2 regions of the Chryseobacterium sp. CBo1 genome follow, and region 2 is predicted to be linked to the other one. Evidence: riboswitches for the same ligand, from Rfam matches in the RefSeq annotation. Region 2 holds a riboswitch; the other holds the start of a gene.
The links. Region 2 has a riboswitch for S-adenosylmethionine ahead of BA768_RS13780 (alpha/beta fold hydrolase). Riboswitches for the same ligand answer to the same signal wherever they lie in the genome.

Region 1 (15,418 bases), on a different contig from region 2:
AATATTTTAAAATAATCAAAAATAAATTTGGTGGGTAACGAAAAAGTCTATACATTTGCACTCACATTTAAACGATATGGCTAATCATAAATCAGCACTTAAGAGAATAAGACAAAACGAAGTTAGAAAAGTTCGTAACAGATACTATCACAAGACTGCTAGAACAGCAATGAAAGTCTTGAGAAATGAAGAAAACAAAGCAGCTGCATCTGAGCAATTGCCTAAAGTTATCGCTTTATTGGATAAATTAGCTAAGAAAAACATTATCCACAAAAACAAAGCGGCTAACTTGAAAAGTAAGTTGACTAAGCACGTTAATAAATTAGCGTAATTATATAGTTGGCCCGTTCGTCTATCGGTTAGGACCTCAGATTTTCATTCTGGTAAGAGGGGTTCGATTCCCCTACGGGCTACTAAATTTTAATTATTACTAACCGAATAATTAAATAAGAGTTGAAACTTATAAAAACAAAAAACTAACCCTACAGATTTATTTGTAGTTTGGTAGATGGCCCGTTCGTCTATCGGTTAGGACCTCAGATTTTCATTCTGGTAAGAGGGGTTCGATTCCCCTACGGGCTACAAAAGAGATTTCAAATTTTGAAATCTCTTTTTCGTTTTAATTATGGTTAAAAATCATAAATTAAACCTATTTGGTAAAACTTTAATACTATATCTTTGCAATTCATCAGATGATATGATGTTCTGATTATGCAGATTCAAAGAAAGACTTTAGCGGAAGAAGTAGCAGAGAGATTGATCGAAGGAATTTCCAACGATGAATATGGTATTGGTGAAAAACTTCCGACAGAACTTGAACTGATGAAAATCTACGGTGTTGGTCGTTCAAGTATTCGTGAAGCTATTAAAATTTTGTCCATTAAAGGAATTCTGAATGTACAGCAAGGTGTAGGAACTTTTGTAATTTCCAAAAATGCTGAAGAGTCTTTAGAAGCGCAAATGAATAAAGCGGAAATTAAAGACGTTCAGGAAGTCCGTTCTCTTCTCGATTCGAAAATTGCGGCAAAAGCAGCAATAAGCCGAAACGAAAAAGATTTAAAAAACATAAAAAAATACTTAGAACTCCGAGCTCAGTTTGCAGAAGCTAATCAAGCTTCAGAATGCTATGAAGCTGATGCCAATTTTCATCTTGCTATTGCAGAAGCTTGCGGAAATAAACTTTTAAAAGAGATTTACAAGATCGCTACGAAACATATTATGAGTTCGTTTCAGACGAAGCATGATAACAATACCGAATCATTTAAAATTTCTCAAAAAATACATACAGAGCTTTATCAGTGTATTTCAGATCAGGATTCAGATAAAGCGTTTATTATTGCACAAAAAATTGTTGATCAAACCTACTAAAAATTTTTAATAAAATTCATCAGATGATATGATGAATATGATTTAATATTATGGAAAATATAAGTAACAAAACCATTGACACGACCAAAATCGTTTATCCGATTTTGTTTATGATCAGTTTTTCTCATTTTTTAAATGACTTAATTCAATCTACAATTCCGTCATTGTATCCTATTCTAAAAGGAGAATTCAGATTATCATTCGCGCAGATCGGAATTATCACATTGGTTTTCCAACTTACAGCATCTATTCTACAGCCTTTTGTAGGAATTTATACCGATAAAAAACCAAATCCGAGATCTTTGGCCATAGGAATGGGATTATCTATGGCAGGTCTACTTTTATTAGCGGCTGCTCATGAATATTATGTGATTTTAATTTCGGTTGCATTAATCGGAATGGGTTCATCTATATTTCATCCTGAAGCTTCAAGAGTGGCGCAAATGGCATCGGGCGGACAAAAAGGTTTGGCGCAGTCCATTTTTCAGGTTGGTGGAAATTCGGGAAGTGCTATCGGACCATTATTGGTGGCCTTAATTATTCTTCCTTTGGGACAAGGTTATGTAGGGTTATTTGCTATCGCGGCATTTATTGGAATCATCATCTTATGGAGGATCGGGAATTGGTACTCAGAAAGATTATCATCAAGAAAATCATCAAAACATCCGAGTGATATTATTGAAATACAATTATCAAGAAAAAAAGTTTTGTTTTCTATCAGCGTTTTATTGGCTTTGGTATTTTCGAAATACATTTATCTGGCATCAATGACGAATTATTTTACATTTTTCCTGATTGACAAATTCCATGTATCTGTACAGGATTCTCAGCTTTATTTGTTTATTTTTTTGGCCGCAGTTGCAGTCGGAACCATTTTAGGCGGAAAATTAGGCGACAAATATGGAAGAAAAAAAATCATCTGGATTTCTATTCTGGGAGCTGCACCATTTACCATGTGTCTTCCCTACCTTCCACTATTCTGGACAATTATTTTTGCTGTTTTAATAGGATTAATCATCGCTTCAGCATTTTCAGCAATATTAGTTTATGCCACAGATTTGATGCCTAATAAAATAGGTTTGGTTGCCGGATTATTCTTTGGGTTTATGTTTGGAATGGGCGGAATTGGATCTGCCATTTTAGGAGCAGTTGCAGACGATACGAGTATTGAATATGTATTTAAAATCTGTGCATTCTTGCCGTTAATGGGTATTATTACTGCATTTTTACCAAATATAAAAGGAAATAAAAAATAAAAATTTCTTAAAATAAATTAGAATTTTAGGTGTAAAATATGCGTTTGAATCAGCTTATCCTAAAATTCTATTAAATTTTCATTGTAAATTTTTTAAGTTGAAATTTTAATAGAAAGTCTGCTGAATGGAACCATCTTAACCACAAAAGTTTCAACGTTACGAAGTACCCGCTTTGTCATTCCGTAGGAATCTTAGCGGAGTTTTTATAAATCATAACGTGAAAATATTTGTTGAGATTCCTACGGAATGGCAATTACACGATAATTTTAAACCAAATGCAAACTTCTTTAATTTAAAGAAGTTTTTAAAAAATAACTTAAAAACCGGTGGTTTGAATATAGGTTTCAAACAGAAAAAATACGCCGTTTCGTAAAGTGGGGCGTCACATTTTTTCTGTTGACGCACAATTCTTCGCTGATGTATTGATAATTTACAGCATACTCCACAAACGGAATCAGAGGTCTGAATACCATGAAAAGGTGAGAAATATGCTGTAAATTAGGTTGAAAAGATTATTTTTTGCTTAAAGCTTCGTCGTATCTTCTGCTGATCTCTTTCCAGTTGGTTACATTCCAGATCGCAGTAAGATAATCTGCTCTTTTGTTCTGATATTTCAGGTAATAAGCGTGCTCCCAAACGTCGATTCCGAAGATTGGCGTACCTTTTTCTTCCACAACATCCATCAAAGGATTATCCTGATTTGGCGTTGAAGAAACGAACAATTTCCCGTTTTTATCCACAGAAAGCCAAGCCCATCCCGAACCGAAACGGTCTGCTCCCGCTTTTGCCATTTTTTCTTTGAAAGCATCCATACTTCCGAAAGTATCGTTGATGGCTTTTGCCAAGTTTGCAGAAGGTTTTGTGTCTTTTTGTGGGGTTAAAACAGTCCAGAATAATTCGTGATTGTAATGACCGCCTGCGTTATTTCTTACCGCCATTGGTAAAGTTCCTGCTTTTGAAAGAATCTGAAACAACGTCTGTTTTTCCTGCGGAGTTCCTGCAATTGCTTTATTCAAATTGGCAACATAAGCTGCTGCATGTTTTGAATAGTGAATTTCCATTGTTTGGGCATCTACATTTCCCTCCAACGCATTGTAAGCATACGGCAAAGGCGTTTGCTTGAACTGTGCAAACGCAAACTGCGCCGCGAAAACCGCACTTAGTGCAGCGATTTTAAAAATCTTCATAACTTTTTGTTTATATGGTTGAACATTTATTTTTTTGTTGCTGGAAGTGGGATAATGGAGGATGGAAGTTTACAGCCGTACACCATAACTTCCCGCTCCCCTCTTCCCTCTTATTAATCTTTCAATAATTTTTTAATATCCTCAATTAAGATTTCTCGGTCGGGATGATATTTGCCGTTTAATTTGGGCAATGTTCCTTCTTTGTCTTCATAATTCAATCCTGAATAATATAGAATCGGCATATTTTCTTTGTTGTAGCGGCAACGTATATTTCCTTCCTGATCGACAAGTGCGATCATTCCGCTGTGGTTGAGATTTTCACTTTCGTCTTCTTTGTCTCCGACATAAATATCAAACTGGTCGGCAAGATTACCGATATAATCCCGATTTCCTGTCAAAAAATGCCAGTTCGGAGATTTTGCTCCAATCTTTTTTGCATGTTGCTTCAAAAGTTCGGGAGTATCATTTTCCGGGTCGATGCTGATGGAGATGATACCGAAATCCGGACTGTTGATCTCATCTTCAATAAATCTCATATTGGTATTCATTACCGGACAAATCGTCGGACACTTGCTGAAGAAAAATTCAACTAAATATACTTTTCCCAACATATCTTTATTGGTAATTTTTTTGTTATTCTGATCCGTCAGTTCAAAATCAGGAACCTTCATCACCGTATAAAGATTGTTTTTAAAATAGCTCATCCCAATCCCAATTCCCACAAACAGCAAAGCAATTACCACAATCGGAATAATGATTTTGCTTTTCGTATTGTTCTGCTTTTTATTTTTGGGCATACTTCTCAGGATTTTTTTTGAATTCGTCTCTGCACATTGAACTGCAAAAACCGTACGTTTTTCCTTTATAAACTGCCGTATCTTTCATATCGGCTTCCGTTGGCATATTACAAATCGGGTCTACCGCATTCGCAAACTTCACTTTTGGGGTAGTTGTTTTTGTAGGAGTATTTTTCTTTTTATGCTTTACTTTCGGGGTTTCCTGAGCACAGGCTAATAATGAAACAGATAAAAATGCTGTTAATAAAATCTTTGATTTCATTTTATTTTAAATTGAAATTAATAATTGCGTTGAATTAAATAAGTGCTTTTTAAACTAAATTTAATGTTGAAATTATTTTAACGCTAGGTTCGCAAAGTTTTTTGTAGACTTGATGTTTATTCGTTCGCAAAGGCGTTATACTCAGCAAATGATAGCTAAGTTATTTCAATATTAGATAAACTAAACATTTAATTTAAATACATTTTAAGCTAAAGGGGGATGGAATATTCGGGAGAAATATTCTGAAGTATGAGAATCAATATAATCCGAATTGGGATTTTTTAATTGAATATTTGATTGAGAAAATTCTGAGAAAGAGAGAATTTCATGAGACAAAAATACATCCAGGCCTGCAATTTTCACATTCTGAGAATTGCTGGATTGCTTTTCTGTTTTCGCCAATTCTTTTCCGACATAACATTTCCCCTTACAATTAGAATCTACGACATTTCTGTTTTCACAAAGATTTTTTACGATGTAATCATAGTTAATCACATAGTTTAACATCGGCAAAACAGGACGAATGGCGATGGTAAAAATGATGAAAAAGGATATAAAAAATTTCAAGTATCAAATCTTTAGCACAAATATAGTGTAGAAAATTGAGTTGAGCGGTAATTTATGATGAAAGTCAGGAAAGATGAGGAAGTTGGAAGCGGGGAGTTAGAAGATGGGAGTTTTATTTCCCACAGATTGCACGGATTTACACAGATGCTTGCGTTGATTATTTTTTTAATCGGTGTAATCTGCAAGATTTGCGAGAGATAAGTTTGCCTAAAAATCGAAGGATTTCATTGAAGATGGGTTGAAGTCCGTCTCTATTGAATAAAAGAAGCTGGATAATGTTTGTAGCCTGTTTGTAAACTTCCATATCCAGCTTCTAACTTCCCGCTTCTCAAAACTTCATTCTCTGAATTCTTACCGCATTTAAAATTGCCAGTAAAGCTACACCAACATCCGCAAAAACGGCTTCCCACATCGTTGCCAAACCTCCCGCTCCAAGAGCGAGAACAATACCTTTTACAGCAAATGCCAAGATAATATTCTGCCAGACAATTTTCCGGGTTTGTTTTCCGATATTGATTGCCATTGGAATTTTCATCGGTTTATCATCCTGAATAACGATATCCGCAGTTTCAATGGTGGCATCACTTCCTAATCCGCCCATTGCAATTCCGACATCGCTTAAAGCAACAACGGGAGCGTCATTGATTCCGTCCCCAACAAAAGCTACCGACTGATTTTTTGCTTTTAATTCTTTTACTTTATTGACTTTATCTTCGGGAAGCAAATCGCCATATGCATTTTCGATTCCTAATGTTTTAGCAACAAAGTCTACGACGGAAGTTTTGTCGCCGCTTAACATTGTTGTTTTTACATTCAGAGATTTAAGCTTATTAATGGTTTGTTTTGCATCTTCCTTTATCGAATCTGCAATCGTGAGATAACCGACAAACTTTTTATCGTAAGCAATTGCTATTAAGGTGTAGACGATATTTTCGGAATTTACATCATAGGAAATATTAAACTTCTTCATCAATTTCAGGTTTCCAACCAGCAATTCTTTTCCGTTAATTTCGGCTTTCAGACCTTGTCCTGCAATTTCTTCCACATTTTTCAGCTCAATAGAATGGTCGATTTCGCCTGCAAAATCATGAATGGCTGTTGCAATCGGATGCGTAGTTTTACTTTCCAGAGCATTGACCCATTTTAAAATTTCATCTTTATCAAAATCATCATTAAAATGAACTTCCTGAACTTTAAAAACACCTTCAGTCATCGTTCCGGTTTTATCCATCACCACATTTTGTATGTTGGCGAGAATGTCTAAAAAATTGCTTCCTTTAATTAAAATTCCATTTCGGCTTCCCGCTCCGATTCCCCCAAAATAACCAAGCGGGATAGAAATAACCAATGCACACGGACAGGAAATCACCAGGAACACCAAGGCCCGGTACAACCAACTTTTAAACTGATAATCTTCAACGAAAAAATACGGTAAGAAAGTAATTCCGATAGCAAGAAATACAACGATTGGCGTATAAATTTTCGCAAATTTCCTGATGAATAATTCTGTAGGCGCTTTTTGAGATGTTGCGTTCTGAACGAGTTCTAGTATTTTACTCAGCTTACTGTCTTTATACGCCGCCGTTACTTTTACCTGACTCACTGAATTCAGATTAATCATTCCGGCTAAAACGGTTTCGCCTTTTACTTTTGTATCGGGTTTGCTTTCTCCAGTCAATGCTGATGTATTGAATGAAGCTTTTTCGGATAATAATTCGCCATCCAATCCTAATTTTTCACCAGATTTCAACTGAATAATTTCTCCGATATTCACCAATTTTGCTTTTGCCACTTTTGGTTGTCCGTTTTCCAAAACTGTTACTTCATCGGGACGCTGGTCTAAAAGTAATTTAATGCTTGTCTTTGCTTTCGTTACTGCCATTGCCTGAAAAACTTCACCCACCGAATAAAAAAGCATTACCGCAACTCCTTCCGGATATTCGCCGATGGCAAAAGCTCCTACCGTTGCGATTCCCATCAGGAAAAACTCAGAAAAGACATCGCCATTTTTAATGCTTTCAAAAGCTTCTTTTAAAACAGGCAACCCAACCGGAAGATAAGCGATTAAATACCATACTAGACGAACCCAGCCGTTAAACCAAGTGTTTTCTATAAAATTATCGAAGCAAATTCCAATCAATAATAAGGCAAAAGAAATGATTGCAGGAAGAAACAGCCGGAAAACAGACTGATTTTCCACATCATGAGAATGCTCATGGTCGTGGCCTTCGTGATGATGATTATGCTCTTTTTAGATTTTGTACTGCAACATTCTTCCATAACTTTAATTTTAGTCAAAATTAAGCCAAACCCGAATGCAATGCTATTGCAAACTTTCAAGACAGCTTTCACAGATTTCTTTTGCGAAAAGCCGTATTTCATCAATTCTGAAATTAGTCTGAATATTTTCTGGAAAGGAAATATCTTCTTTACAGGTCGTCTGTTTACAGATTTTGCAATAGAAATGAAGATGCCAGTCTTTGTGAGTATTTTCGTCGCAACCATCGTGGCAAAGTTTATATTTCGTCGTTGTATTTTCCTGAATACTGTGCACAATTCCTTTTTCTTCAAAGGTTTTCAAGGTTCGGTAGATTGTCGTTCTATCGGCATTTTCAAAATGATTTTCAATTTCAGACAAAGAAAGAGCCGCTTCCTGAGAACTTAAGAAGTCGTATACTAAAATCCTCATGCTTGTGGGTTTGGTGTTTTTGTCGATGAGTTTGTTTTCGATGTCTGTTTTCATCAGGAAAATTTTTGAATGTTCTATCTCAAATTTAGCTTTTTTAAATGTTTTCTCTCTGATTTACCGCAAGCTTCTTTAAACTTTTTATTTAACCACAAAAGAGGCAAAAGTTTCAAATGCTTTATTTAAAGTTAATAAATAATAAGAAAAAGAAGATCACAATAGCTTTTTTTAAATCTCTCACTTTTCTCTTTTAAGGATTTTACTTATCTAAATAATCTTTTGTACATTTTTTGTGGTTAATTTAAAGATAGAAAAATTAAAACTAAACTATAAATTCGGATTATTCTCAATCTCCTTCTGCGGAATCGAGAATAAATAATATCTGCTGTTCGGAGCAAAAGCCGACTGGTCAGGAAAAGCAAAGATGGTGTGACCTCTGCCGTTTACTGTTTTTACTGTTCCATCGGGAATGGTAACCTGCACCTGGATCGCCTGTCCGTTTGAATCGGTGTAAGGCTTTCTTACGACAGTTCCCTGCGTTCTGATGATATCTGACAGAGAAAATCCTTCCCCGAATAATTCTTTTCTTCTTTCAATTAAAACTTCTTTAATGACATCATTTTGTGCTAAAGAACCGCTGTAAATATTTGCATTTCTGGCAGATTTCAATTGATTTAAAACCGTAACCGCATTCGAAACATTTCCGTTTCTGGCTTCCGCTTCCGCTTCAATTAAATACATTTCGGCAGCTCTCATGTAAACGATATCGGCAATTAAATTGGCTTTAAATTTAAACTTAGCATATCTCAACAAACCTTCTCTTCCCGGAAGCCCGTCCCATGAAAACAGAGAATAGCGAACATCATTGGTATCAAACAAATCTTTGAAATAAGGGTCTGCCATGAAGCTGTAATAATAACTTCCCGACGAAGAAACGTCTAAAAAATGGAATGCATAACTCTCACCTGACTGCTCCTGCGTTTGTCCGTGACCCCAAATCCATTCTCCGTTGCTGATGTCGTTGAAACCTTCTTTATATTTTTCAGGTGCCATTAAAGCGTAACCGTTTCTTGCGATTTTTGCAGATGCTGCCGCATTTGCCCAGTCACCAGTATTTAAATAAACTCTGGCCAACAAGCCGTTCACGACTGACCTGTCGATTTTATCTTTATTGTTTCTTGAATAATTCTGAAGCAATTGGTCTGCATCCGTCAAATCACTTTTTATTAAAGTATAAATTTCTTCCAGACTTGCTCTTTTCTTTCCTACTGAATTGGTCGTGGTAGGTTCAGTATAAATCGGAGCCGTTAAAGCATTTTTATCTTTCAAATAACTGAACTGATAAAAGCTCGCCAGATTTAAATAACAAAAAGCTCTCAACGCTTTTGCCTGACCTTTTACCTGATTTTTCTTTTCCTGACTTCCTTCTGCAGCATCGATTCTCGCAATAACATTGTTCATATTATTAATCGTGGAATACAATAAACTCCAGATAAAAAGGGGTCTACTCCCTGCATTATTCACCAAATCTGTGAAAGAATAAGCTGCCGGAAACCCGTATTTGTTGGTTAAAACCGCCACATCACTTCCCATAGCGTCACTCGTTCTCAATACCGTTGAGTAACCAATGTTGGCATATGTTGTTCCGTCATCATTAAATTTCGCCCAGGTTCCGTTGATTACCGTTTCCGCGCTTTCAGCCGTTTTGAAAACCTCTTCTTCACTCGCCTGGTTGGTCGGAGCCGTTTCCAAATCGTTTTCACAACTCACTAAAGTGAATGATGTAATTAAAGCAAAAGATAAATATTTTAATTTTTTCATTGTTTTTATTTAAATGTTAAAGCGTTGCCTGTAAACCGAAAGTGATTGTTCTCATCGCAGGATAACGGTAATACGTTGTTCCGTCCAGGGTCTGTTCCGGATCCATTCCTTTGTGCTTGTAGAAGGTTAAAAGATTTTCTCCCTGTACATACAATCTGAATTTCTTCACGCCCCATCTTTCAAAATATTCAGTCGGAAGCGTGTAACCTAAGCTCATATTTTTCACTCTTGCATACGTTCCGGAATATAAAAATCTTGACGATGCTGAAGTCCAGTTGTTGGTTGTTGTGCTCAAAGCAGGGACGTCTGTGTAAGGATTTTCGGGTGTCCATCGGTTCAGCATCTCTGAACTCCAAGCTCTTCCTGCAGCACTTCCGTTATGCATAATCATCGTATAGTCGGTATCTAAAATTTTACCACCGATACTAAAAGTCACCAATGTTGAAAAATCGAAGTTTTTATACGCTAAACTGGTCGTTAGACCTCCCATTACTTTCGGAAGTGATGAACCTTGCAATGTTTTTGTAGCTTTTGCGTATTCTGAGGTTGTTCCTTCTACCGTATTTCCGTTGGCATCTGTTGTGATTGTTTTCCAAAGCGGGTTTCCATTGCTTGGATCTACTCCTGCCCACTCAGGAATGAAGAAATCATAGATGGATCCTCCGACTTGCAACAATTTCGTTCCACTTACGATGGAACCTTTTGGAAGTTTGGTTATTTTGTTATTTAAAGTGCTTAAATTAAGGTCAATATTCCATTCAAAATCTTTCGTTTTAATGGGTGTTGTGAATAATGAAAACTCAAAACCTGTATTTTTCAGCTCTCCAATATTCGCCTGAAATCCACTAAAGCCCAACGACGGAGCTAAAGGCATATCAAATAGAAGATCCTTGCTTTTTCTTTGGAAATATTCGACGTTACCTTTAATTCGGTTATTTAAAATTGCAAATTCCAATCCTACATTTAGGTTTAAATTTGTTTCCCATTTCAAATCGGGCGTTGGTAATTTACTTGCAACCGTTCCGCCTTCACCTAAATTGTTATAAAAAGCATACAAACTTTGGTATGCATAATAGGTACTCAGCTTGTCATTTCCCTGACCTCCGTAACTTGCACGAAGCGTTAATTGATTAAAGAAATTCAGTTTTCTGATGAAATCTTCATTGGAAGCTTTCCAGGAACCGCCAACTGACCAGAATGTTCCCCATCGATTCTCCGGAGAAAATCTGGAAGAACCATCCGCTCTCACCGATCCGGAAACGAAATATTTATTCTGATAATCATATTCCGCTTTTCCTAAATAACTCAGCAAACCTAATTTATCACTGTTCCCACTGAAACTTCCTAACAAAGCTGCAGCATCCGGCTCATAATAATATGGCAGTGAAAACTGACTTCTGTTTCCGGAAATCGTCTGGTATTCGTAATGATAAAATTCCTGACCACCCAAAACATTGATGTGATGCTGACCGAATTTTTTATCGTAGGTTAAAATATTACTCGTTGTATAAGAAAGCGTTCTCGAATTGGTTTTGGTGACAGAACCTCCGATTTCAGAGCCTTCGCCTAATAGTGGATTGGTATAATAATGACCGTTATAATTCAGTAAATCAACAGAAAAATTAGTTCTGAATTTTAATTCCGGTAAGAAAGTAAATTCTGCAAAACCCTTTCCTGAAAAGTTATCTTCACGGTTTTCGTTCTTGTCTAAAGGTAAGGTCGCTGCTGCATTTTGATTCTGTAAAGCACTTGTCGGTCGGTATTTTCCGAAGTCATAGATGTAATTTCCACCTGCATCCAATTTGTAGCTTCCATCCGCATTTCTTTCATAATAAGGATAAAATGACGGAATCACTCTCGCCGCATTGATGATATTGTCCGTTCTGGAATCTGATGAAGGCGGTGCTTCCTGAAGACTGTTGGTATAGGCTAAATTTGCTCCGACATTCAACCACTTTTTCACTTCAGAATTGATTTTTAATCTTGAGCTGTATTTTCTGAAACCTGAGCCAATCGCAATTCCTTTATCATCGAGATATCCCAAAGAGAAAAAATAATTGCTCTTTTCGTTTCCACCGCTGAAATCCAAATCCACTTGACTACGTGAAGCAACTCGCTGTAAAATATCTCTCCAGTCATCGTTCCACAAAGGAGTTGCGCCAGACAAAAGTTTGCCATCTGTACCCACAGGTTTTTCAAATTTTGAACCGTAAGGATTGATGCCTAAAGCATTAACCAGATTATCAGTCGCCATCTGCGCAGCCTGCTGAGAAGAAACCTGACTCGATTTATAGCCATTCCTCAAAGCTTCCCAATACAACTGGAAATACTGGTCTGTATTTACCTGTTCATAATCTTTTACTGCTCTACTCGAGAAACCCTGGCTTATATTAAAGTTTACTCTTGCTTCGCCATTTTTACCGGATTTTGTGGTAACAATAATGACACCATTTGCTCCTCTGGAGCCGTACAATGAACTCGCTGTGGCATCTTTCAAAACGCTGATTGACTCAATATCATTTGGGCTTATAGAGTTGATATTTCCGTCAAAGGGCATTCCGTCAACCACGAATAATGGGTTGCTTGATGCACTTACAGAACCGATTCCACGGATTCTGATGGAAGCTGTAGAACCCGGCTGCCCCGAAGAACTTACCGCCTGAAGACCGGGCACCTGCCCTTCCAAAGCTTTTGTGATATTGGTAACGGGTCTGTTGTTGATTTTTTCGCTCGAAATTGTTGCTACAGAACCTGTATAACTTGTTTTCTTAGCTTTTCCGTAAGCCACTACTACCACTTCATCAATCTCTTTTTCCCGAAGAGTGTCTTTTTTAGTTTCCTGTCCGTTCACATTCGCAATCCCGAAGAAAAATGCGGCAACGGGTGGAATCCAAATTTTAGAATTAATTAAATTTTTGCTAATCATAATCCATTTTATTTACTGCTAATTAAAATTTAGCCTTTTATAAAAAAGACAGCAAACAGCATCAATAATCATGATTAACACTTTGCTCATCTTTCCTTTTTCAAGGCTGAATGTAACACCTTGCACAGTGCAGGTTGTTAAGATTTCTTTGGGTCAGTTCCCTCCATCTTTCTTTATAAGCCGTTGCAAATCTAAAAACAAAAAGTCTACAAAACAAGTAGACTTTAAAATTTTGAATATAAATTTTATAAAAATTAACGTAATTTTATTTTAAAAACGTCAATTATAGACAGTTATAAAAATGTTAAATTTTCAAATATGAGAAATATCATTAAAAATAATGTAATGATAAAATTGAGATTTAAATGTAATTTAGATTATCATTTAAAAGAATATTGAAATAACTTAATATGTTTCTACAAGTTCTCGATACATTTTCTAAATTTCATTTCGAAAAATACTCGAACTGATTCAAAAACTTTTAATTTTATAGCATGAAAGTTTTAATTGTAAACGGCCCGAATCTGAACTTGTTAGGTACAAGAGAACCAGAAATTTACGGAACAACTTCAATGGAAGATTATCTGGAAAATTTAAAATCTGAATTTTCTTCCCATGAAATTCAATATTATCAGTCAAATATTGAAGGAGAATTGATTAACAGACTCCAGCAGGATGATTTTGATGCGTTGGTTGTTAATCCGGGAGCTTTTACGCATTATTCTTATGCGATTGCAGATTGTTTAAAAAACATTCAGAAGCCGAAAGTGGAAGTTCACATCAGCAATATTTATAAAAGAGAAGAGTTTCGGCAGAAATCTGTGACAGCAACAAATACTGATGCAGTATTATCAGGTTTTGGAATGGAGGGATATCGATTGGCTATTTTGAGTTTGAAGTAATTCCCACAGATATCACGGATTTAAACAGATGATTGCGTAAAACTTTCTCTTGCAGATTTTAGGGATTACGCAGATTACTTCATGATAAAATAAAAAAAGGCTCATCAAATTGATGAGCCTTTCTTCACTATTTCTAAATGGTCTGTTCCTGCAATTGAGGACCAGAAGCAATCAGCTTTTTGGCTTCGTCATTACCGCAGTACTGCTCGAAGTTTTTGATATATTTTGCAGCAAGATCTTTTGCTTTTTCTTCCCATTCTGCAACATCACTGTAGGTTTCTCTTGGATCAAGAATACCTTCAGAAACATTTGGCAATGTCTTCGGAATCTCAAGATTCATAATTGGAAGAGTAGTTTTCTCAGCATTTTCGATTGATCCGTCGATGATCGCATCAATAATTGCTCTTGTATCTTTTAATGAAATTCTCTTTCCGGTACCGTTCCAACCAGTATTTACCAAATACGCTTTTGCACCATGCTCTTTCATTTTCCCGATTAATGTTTTAGAATACATTGTTGGGTGTAATGTAAGGAATGCTTCACCAAAAGCCGGAGAGAATGATGGTTCAGGTTCTGTAATTCCTCTCTCTGTACCTGCTAATTTTGAAGTATATCCGCAAAGGAAGTGGTATTGAGCCTGATCTTCATCTAAAATTGAAACCGGAGGCAACACTCCGAAAGCATCAGCAGAAAGATAAACAATCTTGCTCGCATGACCAGCTTTTGAAGGCAAAACGATTTTGTTGATATGGTAGATCGGGTAAGAAACTCTCGTATTTTCTGTGATAGAACCATCAGTATAATCGGCAATACCGTTATTTACAACAACATTTTCAAGAAGCGCATCTCTCTTGATGGCTCTAAAAATATCCGGTTCTTTTTCTGCTGACAAATCAATTACTTTAGCATAACATCCACCTTCATAGTTGAAAACTCCGTTGTTATCCCAACCGTGCTCATCGTCTCCAATTAAATATCTTTTAGGATCTGCAGACAAAGTTGTTTTTCCCGTCCCTGAAAGTCCGAAGAAAAGAGCAACATCTCCCTCCTCTCCTACGTTTGCAGAGCAGTGCATTGAAGCCATACCTTTTAATGGAAGGTAATAATTCATCATTGCAAACATTCCTTTCTTCATTTCTCCACCATACCAAGTTCCTCCGATAATCTGAAGTTTTTGAGTAAGGTTGAACATCACAAAATTTTCAGAATTTAATTCCTGCTCTTCCCAGTTTGGATTGGTTGTTTTTGAACCATTGATCACTGTGAAATCCGGCTCACCGTAATTTTCTAAATCGTAATGAGAAGGTCTGATGAACATATTTGTAACGAAATGCGCCTGCCACGCAACTTCCACGATAAATCTTACTTTAAGTCTTGTATCTTCGTTTGTACCGCAAAATGTATCGACAACATAGATTTTTTTGGCATCAGAAAGTTGATTTAATACTAAATCTTTACAAGATTCGAAAACTTCGGGAGTTGTTGGTAAATTTACTTTACCATCCCAGAAAATAGTATCTTTCGTTACATCATCCTGTACAATATACCTGTCTTTAGGCGAGCGACCTGTGAAAATTCCTGTTTTTACAGAAACTGCACCCGATTCTGTAAGTTCAGCTTTTTCAAAACCCTGATTTTCAGGCGAA
Region 2 (15,418 bases):
TTTTATATTTTAAATCGATTTTAACAGCGGTATGCGCTTTTGAAGTTGTTGCACCACCGATTAACAAAGGAAAATCTAAATTTTGTCTTTCTAATTCTGAAGCGATGTAGACCATTTCGTCCAAACTAGGTGTAATCAATCCGCTCAAACCGATAACATCAACCTGATGATCAATCGCTGCCTGAATGATTTTTTCGGCAGGAACCATCACTCCTAAATCGACAATTTCATAATTGTTACAACCCAAAACTACGCTCACAATATTTTTTCCAATATCATGAACGTCTCCTTTTACGGTTGCCATTAAAATTTTTCCGTTGGCTTTCTGCGTCTGATCTTTTTCGGCTTCGATGAACGGCTGAAGATATGCCACCGCTTTTTTCATCACACGGGCAGATTTTACTACCTGTGGAAGGAACATTTTTCCGCTTCCAAACAAGTCACCGACAACGCCCATTCCGGTCATCAGATTAACTTCGATCACATGAAGAGGTTTCTCAGACTGTAGTCTTGCTTCTTCAACATCTTCTTCAATAAAACGATCGATCCCCTTTACTAATGAATGCGTAATTCTCTCCTGTAAAGGATGATTACGCCACTCCAGCTCTTCAACTTTTTCTTTTTTAACTGCTTTATTTCGTTCAGAATAGTCCAAAAGACGCTCTGTGGCATCTTCTCTTTTATCGAGAATTACATCTTCTACAAGCTCTAAAAGTTCTTTATTAATTTCATCATAAACTTCAAGCAATGCGGGATTCACAATTCCCATATTCATCCCCGCCTGAATCGCATGATACAGAAAAACCGAGTGCATCGCTTCTCGCACCGTGTCATTTCCTCTGAAAGAAAAAGAAACATTGGAAACTCCTCCACTTACCGAAGCATACGGAAGATTTTGGCGAACCCACCTTGTTGCTTCAATGAAATCGATTGCGTTTCTACGGTGTTCATCCATCCCCGTTGCAACCGGGAAAATATTTAAATCGAAAATAATATCTTCGGCAGGAAAATGGACAACTTCGGTCAATATTTTATAACTTCTTTCACAAATTTCGAGACGTCTTTCATAGGTATCAGCTTGTCCGACCTCATCAAATGCCATTACAATAACTGCCGCACCATATCTCTTAACTGCTTTTGCCTGTTTGATAAACTCTTCTTCACCACCTTTTAAGCTGATGGAATTTACCACACATTTACCCTGTACAACCTGTAATCCTGCTTCTAAAATTTCCCATTTTGACGAATCAATCATCAAAGGGATTCTTGAAATATCAGGTTCAGAAGCAATTAAATTTAAAAATTTAATCATGGACGCTTTTCCATCGATCAATCCGTCGTCAAAATTGACATCAAGAATCTGAGCACCGCCATCTACCTGATCTCTTGCGATATCTAAAGCTTCAGAAAATTTCTCTTCTTTAATTAATCTTAAAAACTTTTTGGATCCGGCAACATTGGTTCTTTCACCAACGTTGATAAAATTACTTTCCGGAGTAATAATCAAAGGCTCAAGCCCCGATAATCTTAAATATTTCATCAAATTATTCTTCTAAAATAAAATATGCGTTATTCGCATTTTGCTTCAGCAAATCCACATGTTTGCCCAAAGCGGTGAAAATTGGAAACCTTTTGTACGCCAAATTGTGTTCTTTGGCAAATTTTTCAATTTCCTCTGTAATTTCATTATAATATAAATAGCTGTAATTCGGGAAAAGATGATGGGCAACATGAAAGTTGAAATTTCCCAATACATTTCTCACAAACCAGTTATTTTCCTGTAAATCATTGGTTACTTCAAACTGATGTTGAAGCCAACTGAAAGGCAGTCCGTTTTTTTCATTCAATTTAGGAAAAGCATTATCAGGAAGCGGATGCAGAGGCAACAACACAAAAAGCGCAAAAATACTCGCTGCAATAACCTGTAAAAACCAAGCTTCTAAAGCCAAACCAATGGATACTTTAAAAAACAAAACCGGAACTGCAATCTGATAGAAAAAATAAAACAATTTAAAAGCAACCATTTTAATTTTTTCTTTTGTCGGAATTGCTCCCTGCGTTTTCAGAATCACCCTTTCATTATCGAAAAAATCTCGAAAATCACGGATAAACATCCAATTGAACAGATATAAAGGATACACCAGAAAGAAAAAGAAATGCTGGTATTTCTGAACACCTTTCGCTTTAATCCAGGGAACAATCAACAGAAGACCGCTCTGCTCGATGTCGGTATCCCAACCATCCACATTTGGATAAGCGTGATGCGCTGCGATGTGTCTTTTTTTCCAGATATAAGAATTGGCTCCCACAAAATCGAAAATCTGCAACACCAGACTGTTTAATTTTTTGCTTTTGTAAATATTGTTGTGAGCTGCTTCGTGAATTAAATTTAAATAAATCAAAACTAAAGAAATTCCCATCAACACAAAACTCGAAATGTAAATCCACGGTTTATCGACATTAAAAAGCGCAAAAACATATAAACCAAAATAGACCAAAGGCAAAATAATGGCTTTGATCTGAATGTAAAGATCCCTGTTTTCGGGAATGGCTTCTATACGCTGGTTCACTTTTTTTCTTAATTCATTAAACAGTTTTGCATCCTCTGAATTTTTAAGGTAAATCGGCTTTTCCATTTTCTTTAAATTTTGTGTGATATTTAAAGTTAATATTAAAAACCGTTTCCTTTTTTACCAATTCAATAAAAAAAATCTATCAAATCAGACAAATTCATTCAATTTTCTTGGCGGATACTGTGCAGCCAAATCAGCAATTGCTTTGATGTGATCAGGCGTAGTTCCACAACAACCTCCGATAATATTGATTAATCCTTTCTCCACGTATTCTTTGATCTGACCTGCCATATCTTCCGGTGTTTCGTCATATTTCCCAAAAGCATTAGGAAGACCCGCATTAGGATACGCCGAAACAGCAAATTCTGAATTGTGAGCCAATGTTTCCAAATATGGTGTCAATTGGTTTGCCCCTAAAGCACAGTTGAAACCGACACTCAATAAATTCAGATGTGAAACCGAAATTAAAAATGCTTCTGCGGTTTGTCCGCTCAACGTTCTTCCTGAAGCATCGGTAATCGTTCCTGAAACCATAATCGGGATTTTAATTCCTCTTTCGTCCTGAATTTCATCGATTGCGAAAAGAGCTGCTTTTGCATTTAATGTATCAAAAATGGTTTCCACCAATAAAATATCTGAGCCTCCGTCTAATAAAGCCTCGCATTGTTGTTTATAAGCAACTCTCAATTCTTCAAAGGTGATGGCTCTGTACCCAGGATCGTTTACATCAGGACTCAAGCTTGCCGTTCTGTTGGTTGGTCCGATAGAACCTGCTACAAATCTTGGTTTGTCAGGATTCTGAACTGTAAATTCATCACAAACTTTTCTTGCGATTTTTGCAGATTCGAAATTTAGTTCATAAACCAAATCTTCCATGTGATAATCTGCCATCGCAATCGTAGTTCCTGAAAACGTGTTGGTCTCCAGAATATCCGCGCCTGCTTCTAAATATTTCCTGTGAACTTCTTCAATGGAATGAGGCTGCGTCAATGACAATAAATCATTATTCCCTTTTACAGGATGTTCCCAATCTTTAAAACGTTCCCCACGATAATCTTCTTCTTCAAACTTATATCGTTGCAGCATTGTTCCCATCGCTCCGTCGAGAATTAAAATTCTTTCGGATAGTGCTTTGTATAATTGTTCTGAATTTTTCATTGTATGTTTCGGCTAAAGCCAATTTTGTATTTCGTTATTTTAAAACGGGCTGAAGCCCGTTCCTATTGAATTAATCCAATGCCTGTTTTAAATCTGCGATGATATCATCCACATTTTCCAAACCGACCGAGCAACGAACCAAACCGGCCGTGATTCCGACTTCATTTCTTTCTTCCTCTGTTAATTTTGAATGTGTTGTAGAAGCTGGATGCGTAACAATCGTTCTCGTGTCTCCCAAGTTTGCAGAAAGGGAACACATTTTAATTTTATCTAAAAAGTTCCTTCCGCCCTCAATTCCGCCTTTGATTTCAAATGCGACGATATTTCCGCCTAATTTCATCTGCTTTTTGGCAACTTCATAGCTTGGATGAGATGGCAGGAATGGATATTTCGTTAATTCTACATTCGGGTGGTTTTCTAAAAATTCAGCAACTTTTAAAGCATTTTCACAATGTTTTTCAACACGGATCGCCAAAGTTTCCAAACTTTTTGATAAAACCCAAGCGTTAAAAGGCGACATTGCCGGACCTGTATTTCTTGCAAACAGATAAATTTCACGAATCAGATCTTCTCTACCAACCGCTACTCCACCTAAAACACGACCCTGACCGTCGATCAACTTTGTTGCGGAGTGCACAACGATATCTGCTCCATATTTTATGGGCTGCTGTAGATATGGTGTTGCAAAACAATTATCAACAATGAAAATTAAATTATGTTTTTTTGCTATTTGTCCAAAAAATTCTAAATCCAAAACCTCAATCGCCGGATTGGTAGGCGTTTCCAGATATAAAATCTTTGTATTCGGCTGGATATATTTTTCTACGTTTTCAGCATCTTCTGCTTTGAAGTATGTTGTTTCAATATTCCATTTTGGGAAATATTTTGTGAACAATGTGTGCGTAGATCCGAAAACCGATTGGCAACTCACGATGTGATCACCTGCATTTAATAATGTTGCAAACGTTGAATAAATCGCTGCCATTCCCGTTGCGAAAGCATATCCAGCTTCTGCACCTTCCATTTTTGCAATTTTATCGGTGAATTCTGTTACATTCGGGTTTGAAAATCGGCTGTATAAATTTTTTGCTTTTTCTTCCGCAAAACTCGCTCTCATATCTTCCGCATCCTGAAAAACAAAGCTGGATGTCAAATACAATGGTGTAGAATGCTCGTCAAACTGCGTTCTTTCAGTTTGTGTTCTTATGGCGAAGGTTTCAAAATTTTCGTTTTCCATTTCTATATTTTCCGTAGGTTTTATTTACGGTTGTTTGTTATTATTTCTTTCCATAGGTTTCACCTAAGGCTATTAATATTGAACCCTTCGGGTTCAAATGGCTATTTATTTCGTTTCGCTTACTCTTAAAATATCTCCGAAAACACCTCTTGCGGTAACCTTAGCTCCGGCTCCGGCTCCCATGATGACAATTGGATTTTCGCCATAGCTTTCTGTGTAAACTTCGAAGATTGAATCTGAACCTTTCAGCTGTCCTAAAGCTGAAGTTGCAGGAACAGAAATTAATTTTACATCCAATTCACCTTTATCTTTTTGCAAATCACCATGTAAATCACCAACGTATCTCAACACATGACCCGGCTCCTGATTTTCCTTAATTTTTTGATATTCTGTGTCTAATTCTTCCAGTCTTGTAAGAAATTCTGGTTTTGAAATAGAAAGTAAATTTTCAGGAACAAGATTTTGAATATTGATATCATTAAATTCATTGATTAAATCTAATTCTCTCGCCAAAATCAATAATTTTCTTGCCACATCGTTTCCTGATAAATCTTCTCTTGGATCCGGTTCTGTATATCCTTTTTCCAACGCTTCGTTGATGATCGTGGAAAACTTATCATTTCTCAACGAAAAATTATTAAATACATAGCTTAATGTTCCGGAAAAAACACCCTTGATTCTTGTGATATTCTCTCCTGAAAGATGTAATAATTTAATCGTATCAATAAGCGGCAAACCTGCTCCAACATTGGTTTCGTAAAGATAACGTCTGTTATTTTTGTTCAACGTATATCTTAGTTTACGGTATTCTTCGATCGGAAGAGTGTTGAAAATTTTGTTGGAAGAAACCAGATCGAAACCGTTCTCTGCCAACGTATGATAATTATGTACAAAATCTTTACTCGCAGTATTATCAACAACGATAAGGTTTTCCAATTGATTTTCTTTTGAGAATCTGATTAATTCATTGACACTTGACGGACTTTCTGCCGTTAAAACCTCATCACTCCAGTTGTTTCCAAAGCCTTTTTTATTGAAGGCAATTTTTCTTGAATTGGCAACTGCCACAACTTTAAGATCAATTTTTTTGCGTCTTCTGATTTCTTCTGATGATTGTAAAACCTGCTCTATCAAAGTCTTTCCAACGTTACCGTGACCAATGATTGCTAAATGAACTGTTTTTGGTTTTTTAGAAATTTCAGACTCGATGATATTTTTCGCTTTTTCGTCCTGTGAAGATGTTACAACGATATTTACCCTTTTTTCTGCTGCAATTTGATTTAAAAGCAATGGAAAAACGTTATTTCTTGCCAGTTCCGCCAGAACTTTATTGAAATCTTCAGCAACAAATCCCAAAACCGAAACATTATTTATGCTGTAAATCTGAGAAACTTTCCCTGATTTTCTTTCTGCTTCAAATTCATCAATCAGACAATTTACTGCTTTTTCGGAATCGCTTTCCTGAACAAGAATAGAAATTCCGTTTTCGATGGCCTGTTGAGAAATTACTCCAACACTGATTCGCGCCAAAGTAAGCGCTTTGAAAATTCGTCCGTCAATCCCGATTTCTCCTAAGAAATCTTCCCCTTCAAATTTGATGATTGATCTGTTTTTTAAAAATTTTATTTCGTTAGCATTAATCTTACTCATTTTACAAAATATTTTTTATGATAGTATTTAATTGTTTATATTCCATTAAGAAGGCGTCGTGCCCGTGAATTGAGGTGATCTCGTGATAGAAAACATTTTCCTTTTTTTCTTTCAGCTTTTCAAAGCACATTCGGATTTCAGAAGCAGGAAAAAATAAATCAGTATCAACGGAGATCAAGTGCATTCGTGCCTGAATTTTCTCCAAATGATCTGCGTTGGCATTAATATTCATCAGCAAATGATTCATCAGCTTATAGGATTTCAAACTAAATCTTTCGTTTAAAGCGTTTCCGTGATAAATGAGCCAATCTTCAGATTCTAATCTATGTTTTTCCTGATTGTATTTGTTTTGAAATCTATCATTTAACGATTCCGGTGTTCGATAGCACAACATCGCATGAATTCTGGCTTTTTGTAATGGTTCATCATTTTGATTTAACAAAAATTTCTGAACCAGACATTGTGCATGAAGCCAATCGTGGGTTTTAAAATCGCAGGCAATGGGAATGAAAATTTCGGCAAGAGTTGGGTTTTTCACCAACATTTCCCAACCAATTCCGCCTCCTAAAGAACCTCCAATAATGGCATGTAAACTTTTAATATTTAAAATTTCAAGACCTTGTAAAAAGATATTTGCAATATCCGAAGGCGTGAAATCTTCGTAATCATCAATTAAAAAATCATCAAATCCGTTTCCGGGAATATTGAAACACAAAACTGTATATTGAGTCGTATCGATAACCTGATTGTCACCAATTAATTGTTTCCACCACCCTTTTTCTCCCGAAACATCTGAATTTCCGGTTAGAGCATGATTAACTAAAATGATCGGTGAAGAAAACAAGTCTTTCCCGAAAAGCTGATAGCTCAACGGGATATGATATTCCTTTTGGGAATTTGTACGATACGAAAGATTAATATAGTTTAGTTCTGTTTTCAATTCTATTATACTTTTTGATAATACAATTGAAAATGCCACAGGAAATGGCTGAAAAGAACTTCAGTAAGTTATCTGTCCAAAATAATTTTGGTAGAACGTAGCACCTTCATTGCTTGCGCAAAGGGTTGCTAAGGTTTCACAGGGTCTAATCCCTCAACCTTTCTTGATAACATTTTCAATATTTGAATGATCGAATGGTGCAAAGATAGAACTTTTCTTTTAAAAAATTAAAAAAATTTAACAATCATCAAAAAACTTAATATTGGTAAGGTTTTGCAGGGTTTATTAAGAATTATTCAGATTTAAAAAATTGGAATTCGTTTTCAAAAAAATTAACTTAGCAATGAAAATGACCGGAAATGAATATCGAAAAGCAAAGATTACAAGATAAAGACTGGAAAAACTGGGGACCTTATGTAAGCAACCGACAATGGGGAAATGTACGTGAAGATTACAGTCCGAACGGAAATGCATGGCATTTTGCAAACCACGATATTGCAGAAAGCCACACTTATCGATGGGGAGAGGAAGGTATTGCCGGAATTTCAGATACCAAACAGCTCTTTTGTTTTGCACTTTCTTTTTGGAATAAAAAAGATAAAAGAATAAAAGAACGTTTTTTTGGATTGAGTAATCCGCAGGGAAACCACGGGGAAGACATTAAAGAAATTTTTTATTATCTGGATAATACACCAACTCATAGCTATATGAAAATGGTGTACAAATACCCTATTAATGAATTTCCGTACGATGATATTGTTGCTGAAAACGCAAGACGTTCGAAAAAAGAGCAGGAGTATGAATTGTTCGACACCGGAATTTTTGATAACGACGAATATTTTGACATCTTCATAGAATATTGTAAATCTGATGCTAACGATATTTTAATAAGAGTTACTGTCTGTAACCGGAGTGATAAAGCTGCTCCGATTGTTGTTTTGCCTACAACCTGGTACAGAAACAATTGGAAATGGGGTTATAACGAATACAAAGGTCAGGTAGAAGCCGGAAAAGATGGCTGTATTAATGTTTTGCATGACAGTGTTCCAATAAAAAAGTTTTATTCAAAAAATAAAAATGTAGAGCAGGTTTTCTGTGACAATGAAACGAATCATCCGAAGCTACATGGTACTCCAATTGTAGAAAACGCATACTACAAGGACGGAATTAATGATTATGTTACTCAACAAAAAAACACAATAAATCCCAAAAAAAGAGGAACAAAAGCTGCATTTATTATCGATGAAATGATTGAAGCACAGCAATCCGAAGTGTTTGAATTCCGATTGTCGCCTTATGATATGGATGACGCTTTTTATCAGTTTGACGATATTTTTAATGCAAGAATAAATGAAGCTAATGAATTTTACAGTGAAATTCAGCAGGATATCTACAATGATGATGAGAAAAATGTTCAGAGACAGGCTTTCGCAGGACTTTTATGGAATAAACAATTCTATCATTATAATGTAGGAAAATGGCTGAATGGTGATCCTAATCACGAAGCTCCAAGAGATTTTAATAATTATGTGAGAAACACAGAGTGGGAGCATCTTCATAACAAAGACATCATTTCGATGCCCGATAAATGGGAATATCCTTGGTATGCGACTTGGGATTTGGCATTTCATTGTGTTCCGTTTGCGATTATTGATGCTGAGTTTGCAAAAAACCAATTGCTTTTATTGACCAAAGAATGGTATATGCATCCGAACGGACAAATGCCTGCTTATGAATGGAATTTAAGTGACGTAAACCCTCCTGTTCATGCATGGTCATGCTTCCGGGTTTTTAAAATTGATGAAAAAACAAACGGAAAGCCCGATCTATTATTTTTAGAAAAAGTTTTTCAGAAATTATTGTTAAATTTCACTTGGTGGGTTAACCGAAAAGATAAAAACGGGAAAAATATTTTTGGCGGTGGTTTCCTCGGACTCGATAACATCGGTGCCTTTGACCGGAATATGGAGCTTAAAGATGGTGAACATCTCGAGCAAGCCGACGGAACAAGCTGGATGGCAATGTATGCGCTGAATATGATGCGAATAGCAATGGAACTTGCCCAATATTATCAGGTGTATGAAGATATGGCAATCAAATTCTTTGAACACTATCTTTATATTGCAGAAGCCATGGAAAATATGGGAGAAGGAAAAGAGGGATTATGGAATGAAGAAGATGGTTTCTTCTACGATGTTTTACAGTTAGGGAACGGCGAAAGTGTTTCGTTACGATTGAGAAGTATTGTCGGTCTGATTCCTATGTTTGCTGTAGAGATTATTGACCATCATTTGCTTGATAAAATGCCAAATTTCCGTGAAAGAATGGAATGGGTATTAAAAAATAAGCCAGAACTTACTTCCTTGGTTTCGCATTGGGAAGAAGAAGGAAGCGGAAGAAAACATTTGATGAGTATCCTCAGAAAAACAAGGCTAACTAAGGTTTTGAACCGAATGCTCGACGAAAAAGAATTCCTGAGTTCTTACGGAATTCGTGCGATGTCGAAAGTTTACGAAGAAAATCCATTTGTTTTTACTGTTCACGGAAACAAAAATGTGGTTTATTATACTCCTGCAGAAAGTGACAGCCGAATGTTTGGTGGAAACAGTAACTGGCGTGGTCCTATTTGGTTCCCGATCAATTTCCTGATTGTGGAAAGTTTACAGCGTTTTCATTTTTATTACGGAAACAGCTTAAAGGTGGAATTCCCGACCGGAAGTGGAGAAAAGAAAAATTTAGATGAAGTTGCTCAGAATATCAGCGGACGATTATGCTCCATTTTCATGAAGGATGAAAGCGGACAGCGTGCTTTTAACGGTGGGAATTACAAATTCAACTATGATGAGCATTTCAGAGACTACATTACTTTCTATGAATATTTCCATGGAGATAACGGAAGAGGCGTCGGAGCTTCGCATCAGACAGGATGGACTGCAACGGTGGCGAAACTTTTAAAACCCAGATTAGCATAAATATTTTTAATCACTATAAAATAAAGACCAGTAATTTCCTTTACTGGTCTTTTTTTTATTTTATCAAATAACTCACTTTTGAAAAATTTAATTAAATATTTATTAAATTTTATACCATAATCCCTCACAGTTATCAACCAAATATGTAAATTAGCACACAGAATTCAAATCAACAATTATTAACTATGAAAAGAAAATTACATTCTGTTTTTGTAACGGCTTCATTTGCTTTGTTTTTTAATCAGACGAATGCACAACAGTATCAAACTATGCCTGTACAAAGTGGCTTTAATGCAGACGTTATTGCCAACGGTGTCGGAACATCAGCAAGTTCTACGACGAACGATGTAGACGGAGTAAGCTATGTATTTGTATCTAAAGATTATAAACTTACAGCAGCCGACTCACCCCTTACTTACGGACTGCCTATAGGTGGATTGATTAATTCTGAAGTTGCAGCAACAACCGGATTATCTTATCAATTAGGTTCGTATTCAGGGAATAATTCGCTTCGTCTCAGCAATACCACAACTTCAGGAACCCTTGCTTTTACAACACCGATTCCTGCAATAAGTTTATATATGCTTGCAACGGGAGGAAGTGGAGCTGCAACCGTAGATGCCGTTGTAAATTTTTCTGATGGTACAACACAGCCTTTTACCGGAATTAGTATTTCTGATTGGTATGACGGTTCAAACTACGCCATTCAAGGTATCGGAAGAATTAATGTAAACAATGATAATCTTGAATCTGGAAACGGAACAAATCCGAGATTATATCAGATTCCTATGGCGATCAACAGCGCTAATCAGTCAAAAAACATTACCAGTATTACGATCACCAAAACAAGCACAGGAGGAAGTATTCCTAATATTTTTGCATTTTCAGCAGATGCTTATAATTCTTGCTTACCTCCTTCCAACATTACTGCTACAACAACACCTGTAAGTGCCGTATTGAGCTGGACAGCACCAACAAGTGCTCCTTCTTCAGGATATGAATATTATTATAACACCACAGGAACTCCACCAAGTGCAACAACCTCACCTACAGGTTCGGTTGCTGCAGGTACAACTTCGGTACCTCTGAATGGTTTGGCAACAGGTCAAATCCATTATTTCTGGGTAAGATCAAACTGTGGAACAACTAAAGGATTCTGGAAGATGATAACATTTACCCCAGGTCAGGTTACTGCAACTTTAACAACAGGTGATATCAGTACAGAATTTGCAGACAACGATCCGACAGCAACATCTACATCAGGTTGTCCCGGAACTTTATCTGTAACGATTCCTGCAGGTTATAAAATTTCATCTACAACCGTTGCTTATAAAATGACTGCAACAAATAATGCTTATATGTCTGAACAAAGAAGTATTTTGGTATGTACCACCAATAGTACAGCCGAATCTGCAATATCATCAGGTTCGGGAGGCACAGAGGGAACATATTCTTATGAAAGATCGGGCTTAACTCTGGCAAATAATCTTACGGGAACAGTTAATTTCCAAATGAATGCATGGAGAAAATGGGGAGATGAAAGTTTAGGCTGTGACACATCATTTAATAAAGTTGATAACAATACATGGAAAATAACCGTTACATTAGCTCCTGATAATTTATCAACAAATGAGGTAAAAACAGAGAAGAAAAATCTGATTTCGCCAAACCCTTTCAGTGAAACTATTACCATTAAAAATGCTGAAAAAGTGAAACAAATTGTGGTGACAGATCTTTCGGGAAGAAGCATCAGAACGATAAGCAATCCATCATCAACACTTCAATTAGGAGATTTAAAATCAGGATTGTATATTTTAAATTTAACAATGACAGACGGAACATCTGAAAACGTGAAGGTCATTAAAAAATAATATATTTAACCAATTATTAAAAAGGCTGTACATTTTTCAAATGTACAGCCTTTATTTTTATTTCATTTCATTTAAACCTTCTCTCCGTTTACAAAAACTTCATATCCAATCTCTACGGTTGGCTCCAAAGTTTTTGATACAGAACAATATTTATCGAAAGATAATTCTGATGCTTTTAAAGCTTTTTTAGGATCAATATTTCCTTCCAGTAAAAATTTCACCTTGATTGATTTGAATGGTTTTGCATCATCCACTGGAATTCTTTCACCTTCAACTTCTGCTTTAAAGCCGGTAATTTCCTGTCTCTGCTTTTTTAAAATTGAAACAACATCAATTCCGCTGCAACCAGCAACCGCCATTAAAACACTTTCCATTGGCGAAACACCTTTTGCCCCAGGTTGAGAAGTATTATCCAGTAAAATTGAATTTCCCTGAGCGTTGGTACATTCAAATAAAAAATCGTCGTTGATTCTGTTTAAAGTAATTTTCATTTTGCTTATTGCTTGGTACAAAATTATAAAATCTTCAGTTAAGATTAAATTGTATTAGGTTTTATTCATAAATCAAACCCTGTGAATCCATCTCTTTTTTTTCTTCATTACTCATGGTTTCTCTTAAAACCTTTACGGTATAAGCTCCTTTCACCACATTCTTATCATAATACATCCAATCTGAAAGATTATCAAGGTTTACAACAATCTCATCTCCAAGTTTAATATCAAGAGGATTTACCGGTTCATTCTGAACAATTCCACGGTATTTCCCGTTATCAAAAACAATATCTCCAATCCAGATATGTTCGCCGCCTTCCTGAGTATCAAACCTTTGCTTAATCGCAAAATTTGAGAAATCAGGGTTCTTACTTATCAGTGCCGGATGAAAATTGGTCTGAAAAGTTTTCTTTGCATTTTCAATAGCGGCATTCATTCCTGCATCTTCAGGCTGTACGAGCAAAACTTCAGGTTCACCGTCTCTCTGAATTCTTTCTCTTTTGTTCTCGCAGCTTACAATTATTAGCAAAATGACTGCAACAATAATTAATTTTCTCATCTGTTTTGTTTATAAAATTCCTCTTGCCTTGATCTCAAGATATTTATTAATCACCTCTACATTAAGATTTTCAGGTAGCGTGTACACAGAGTAAATTCCATATTTTCTTAATTCCTGAATGATCAGTTTCTTTTCAAACTCAAATTTTTCGGCGATAATTTCGTCATAAATTTCCTGCATATTTTCGGGATTGGTATGAATGAGCTTCTGAATTTCGGTATTTTTAAAGAAAACAACAACCAACAAGTGATTTTTGGCAATTCCACGAAGGTATTTCATTTGTCTGTTTAAACCATCCAACGTTTCAAAATTGGTAAAAAGCAAAACCAGACTTCGTTGATTAATTGAGTATTTTACATCCTGATACAACCGGTTGAAGTCGCTTTCAAAAAAATCAGTTTTAATATTGTATAATGCCTCAGAAATTTTTCTTAGTTGCCCTGATTTGTTATCGGCCGCAACTTTGTTTTCAGCTCTTTTAGAAAAAGTCATCATTCCGGCACGGTCGCCTTTTTTGAGAATAATATGAGACAAAGCCATTGTTGCATTGATGGAATAATCGAGAAGACTTAAGCCGTTGAAAGGCATTTTCATTGTTCTTCCTTTATCAATCAGCATAAAAATACGCTGCGATTTTTCATCCTGAAACTGATTTACCATTAAACGATTTGTTTTTGAAGTGGCTTTCCAGTTTATCGTTCGAACATCGTCTCCGGGAATATATTCTTTAATCTGCTCAAATTCCATAGTGTGTCCCAATTTTCTGATTTTCTTGATTCCGCCTAAAAGAAATTCATTCTGGAGAGCCATCAGTTCGTACTTTCTCAAATGAATAAATGAAGGATATGAAGTCAGATTAGCATCTTTCTGAAATATAAATCTTTTAGAAACGAAACCTATCGGCGAAGAAGCATAAATATTTAACGCTCCAAAATGATATTCACCCCTTTCTTTCGGTTCTAAAAAATACTGAAACAAAATATTTTTCCCCGATTCAATTTCCTTTGTAATTAAAAAATCTCTTTTCTGAAACTGAAACGGAATTTCATCAATTACCTTTACATTAATTTTAAAAATGTAATTGTTTTTAATATCAATTTTTACTGCATTTTCATCACCATTTGATAGTTTTTCAGGTAAAATTCTCTGGGCCAAAACCGCATCTTTCTGTCTGAAAACAAGCAAATAATCAACAAATACCGTTAGGAAAATCAACAATAAAAGTGAATGTCCTAAAATCATAAAAAACGGAAAGAAAAATGCCAAAACATAGAGCATTCCTACACCGATGAGTGCAAAGAAAAAACGTGTATTGATGTATAAGTTTTTCATATTTCAGATGGCAGATTTCTGTAGTTTAAACAAAATTATCTAGGAATTTCTATTCCTTCCAGAATTTGTCTGATAATTTCATCAGCAGTAAGACCTTCCATTTCTCTTTCAGGAGAAACAATTACTCTGTGTCTTAAAACTGCATAACTCGCTTCTTTAATATCTTCCGGTGTTACAAAATCTCTTCCTCTCAATGCAGCAAAAGCTTTGGAAGCCGTTAATAATGCTAAGCTGGCTCTTGGAGAAGCTCCTAAATACAGGAATTGATTTTCTCTTGTATTAATGATGATTTTAGCAATGTATTCAATCAGTTGAGACTCAACAATGATTTCTTTTACCAATTTTTGGTAGTGATTAAGCTGTTGTGCGGTGATAACTTTATTAACCGCTTCCGTTTTATCTTCTAATCTGTTGTCATGTTGGTTCTTGATAATCGCAACTTCCTGTTCAAGGGTCGGGTAACCTACATTAATTTTAAATAAAAAACGGTCAAGCTGAGCTTCCGGAAGTCTATACGTTCCTTCATGCTCAATTGGGTTTTGGGTGGCGATTACAAGGAATGGTTCTTCCATCTCATAACGATTTCCGTCGATAGTAATCTGCTTTTCTTCCATTACCTCAAACAAAGCAGCCTG

Region 1: linked by a shared signal. The riboswitch ahead of BA768_RS07720 (SusC/RagA family TonB-linked outer membrane protein) and the one ahead of BA768_RS13780 (alpha/beta fold hydrolase) in region 2 are both predicted to bind S-adenosylmethionine.

Annotation. Positions count from the first base shown of each region.
Region 1 covers NZ_MAUH01000010.1:29,479-44,896, reverse strand. The annotation lists gene rpsT (30S ribosomal protein S20) at 77-331, shown strand; tRNA gene BA768_RS07775 (tRNA-Glu) at 342-413, shown strand; tRNA gene BA768_RS07770 (tRNA-Glu) at 511-582, shown strand; gene BA768_RS07765 (FadR/GntR family transcriptional regulator) at 712-1,368, shown strand; gene BA768_RS07760 (MFS transporter) at 1,419-2,624, shown strand; gene BA768_RS07755 (superoxide dismutase) at 3,137-3,811, opposite strand; gene BA768_RS07750 (SCO family protein) at 3,925-4,608, opposite strand; gene BA768_RS07745 (YHS domain-containing protein) at 4,595-4,870, opposite strand; gene BA768_RS07740 (hypothetical protein) at 5,075-5,437, opposite strand; partial or broken gene BA768_RS07735 (heavy metal translocating P-type ATPase) at 5,766-7,717, opposite strand; gene BA768_RS07730 (Fur family transcriptional regulator) at 7,761-8,180, opposite strand; gene BA768_RS07725 (RagB/SusD family nutrient uptake outer membrane protein) at 8,451-9,944, opposite strand; gene BA768_RS07720 (SusC/RagA family TonB-linked outer membrane protein) at 9,961-12,870, opposite strand; SAM riboswitch class I at 12,954-13,052, opposite strand; gene BA768_RS07715 (type II 3-dehydroquinate dehydratase) at 13,365-13,772, shown strand; gene pckA (phosphoenolpyruvate carboxykinase (ATP)) at 13,906-15,418, opposite strand, start outside.
Region 2 covers NZ_MAUH01000025.1:2,376-17,793, forward strand. The annotation lists gene metH (methionine synthase) at 1-1,540, opposite strand, end outside; gene BA768_RS13760 (fatty acid desaturase family protein) at 1,545-2,636, opposite strand; gene BA768_RS13765 (homocysteine S-methyltransferase family protein) at 2,721-3,731, opposite strand; gene BA768_RS13770 (O-succinylhomoserine sulfhydrylase) at 3,802-4,968, opposite strand; gene BA768_RS13775 (ACT domain-containing protein) at 5,074-6,618, opposite strand; gene BA768_RS13780 (alpha/beta fold hydrolase) at 6,620-7,558, opposite strand; SAM riboswitch class I at 7,624-7,731, opposite strand; gene BA768_RS13785 (MGH1-like glycoside hydrolase domain-containing protein) at 7,918-10,530, shown strand; gene BA768_RS13790 (T9SS type A sorting domain-containing protein) at 10,716-12,401, shown strand; gene BA768_RS13795 (OsmC family protein) at 12,473-12,892, opposite strand; gene BA768_RS13800 (DUF2314 domain-containing protein) at 12,954-13,451, opposite strand; gene BA768_RS13805 (DUF58 domain-containing protein) at 13,461-14,783, opposite strand; gene BA768_RS13810 (AAA family ATPase) at 14,819-15,418, opposite strand, start outside.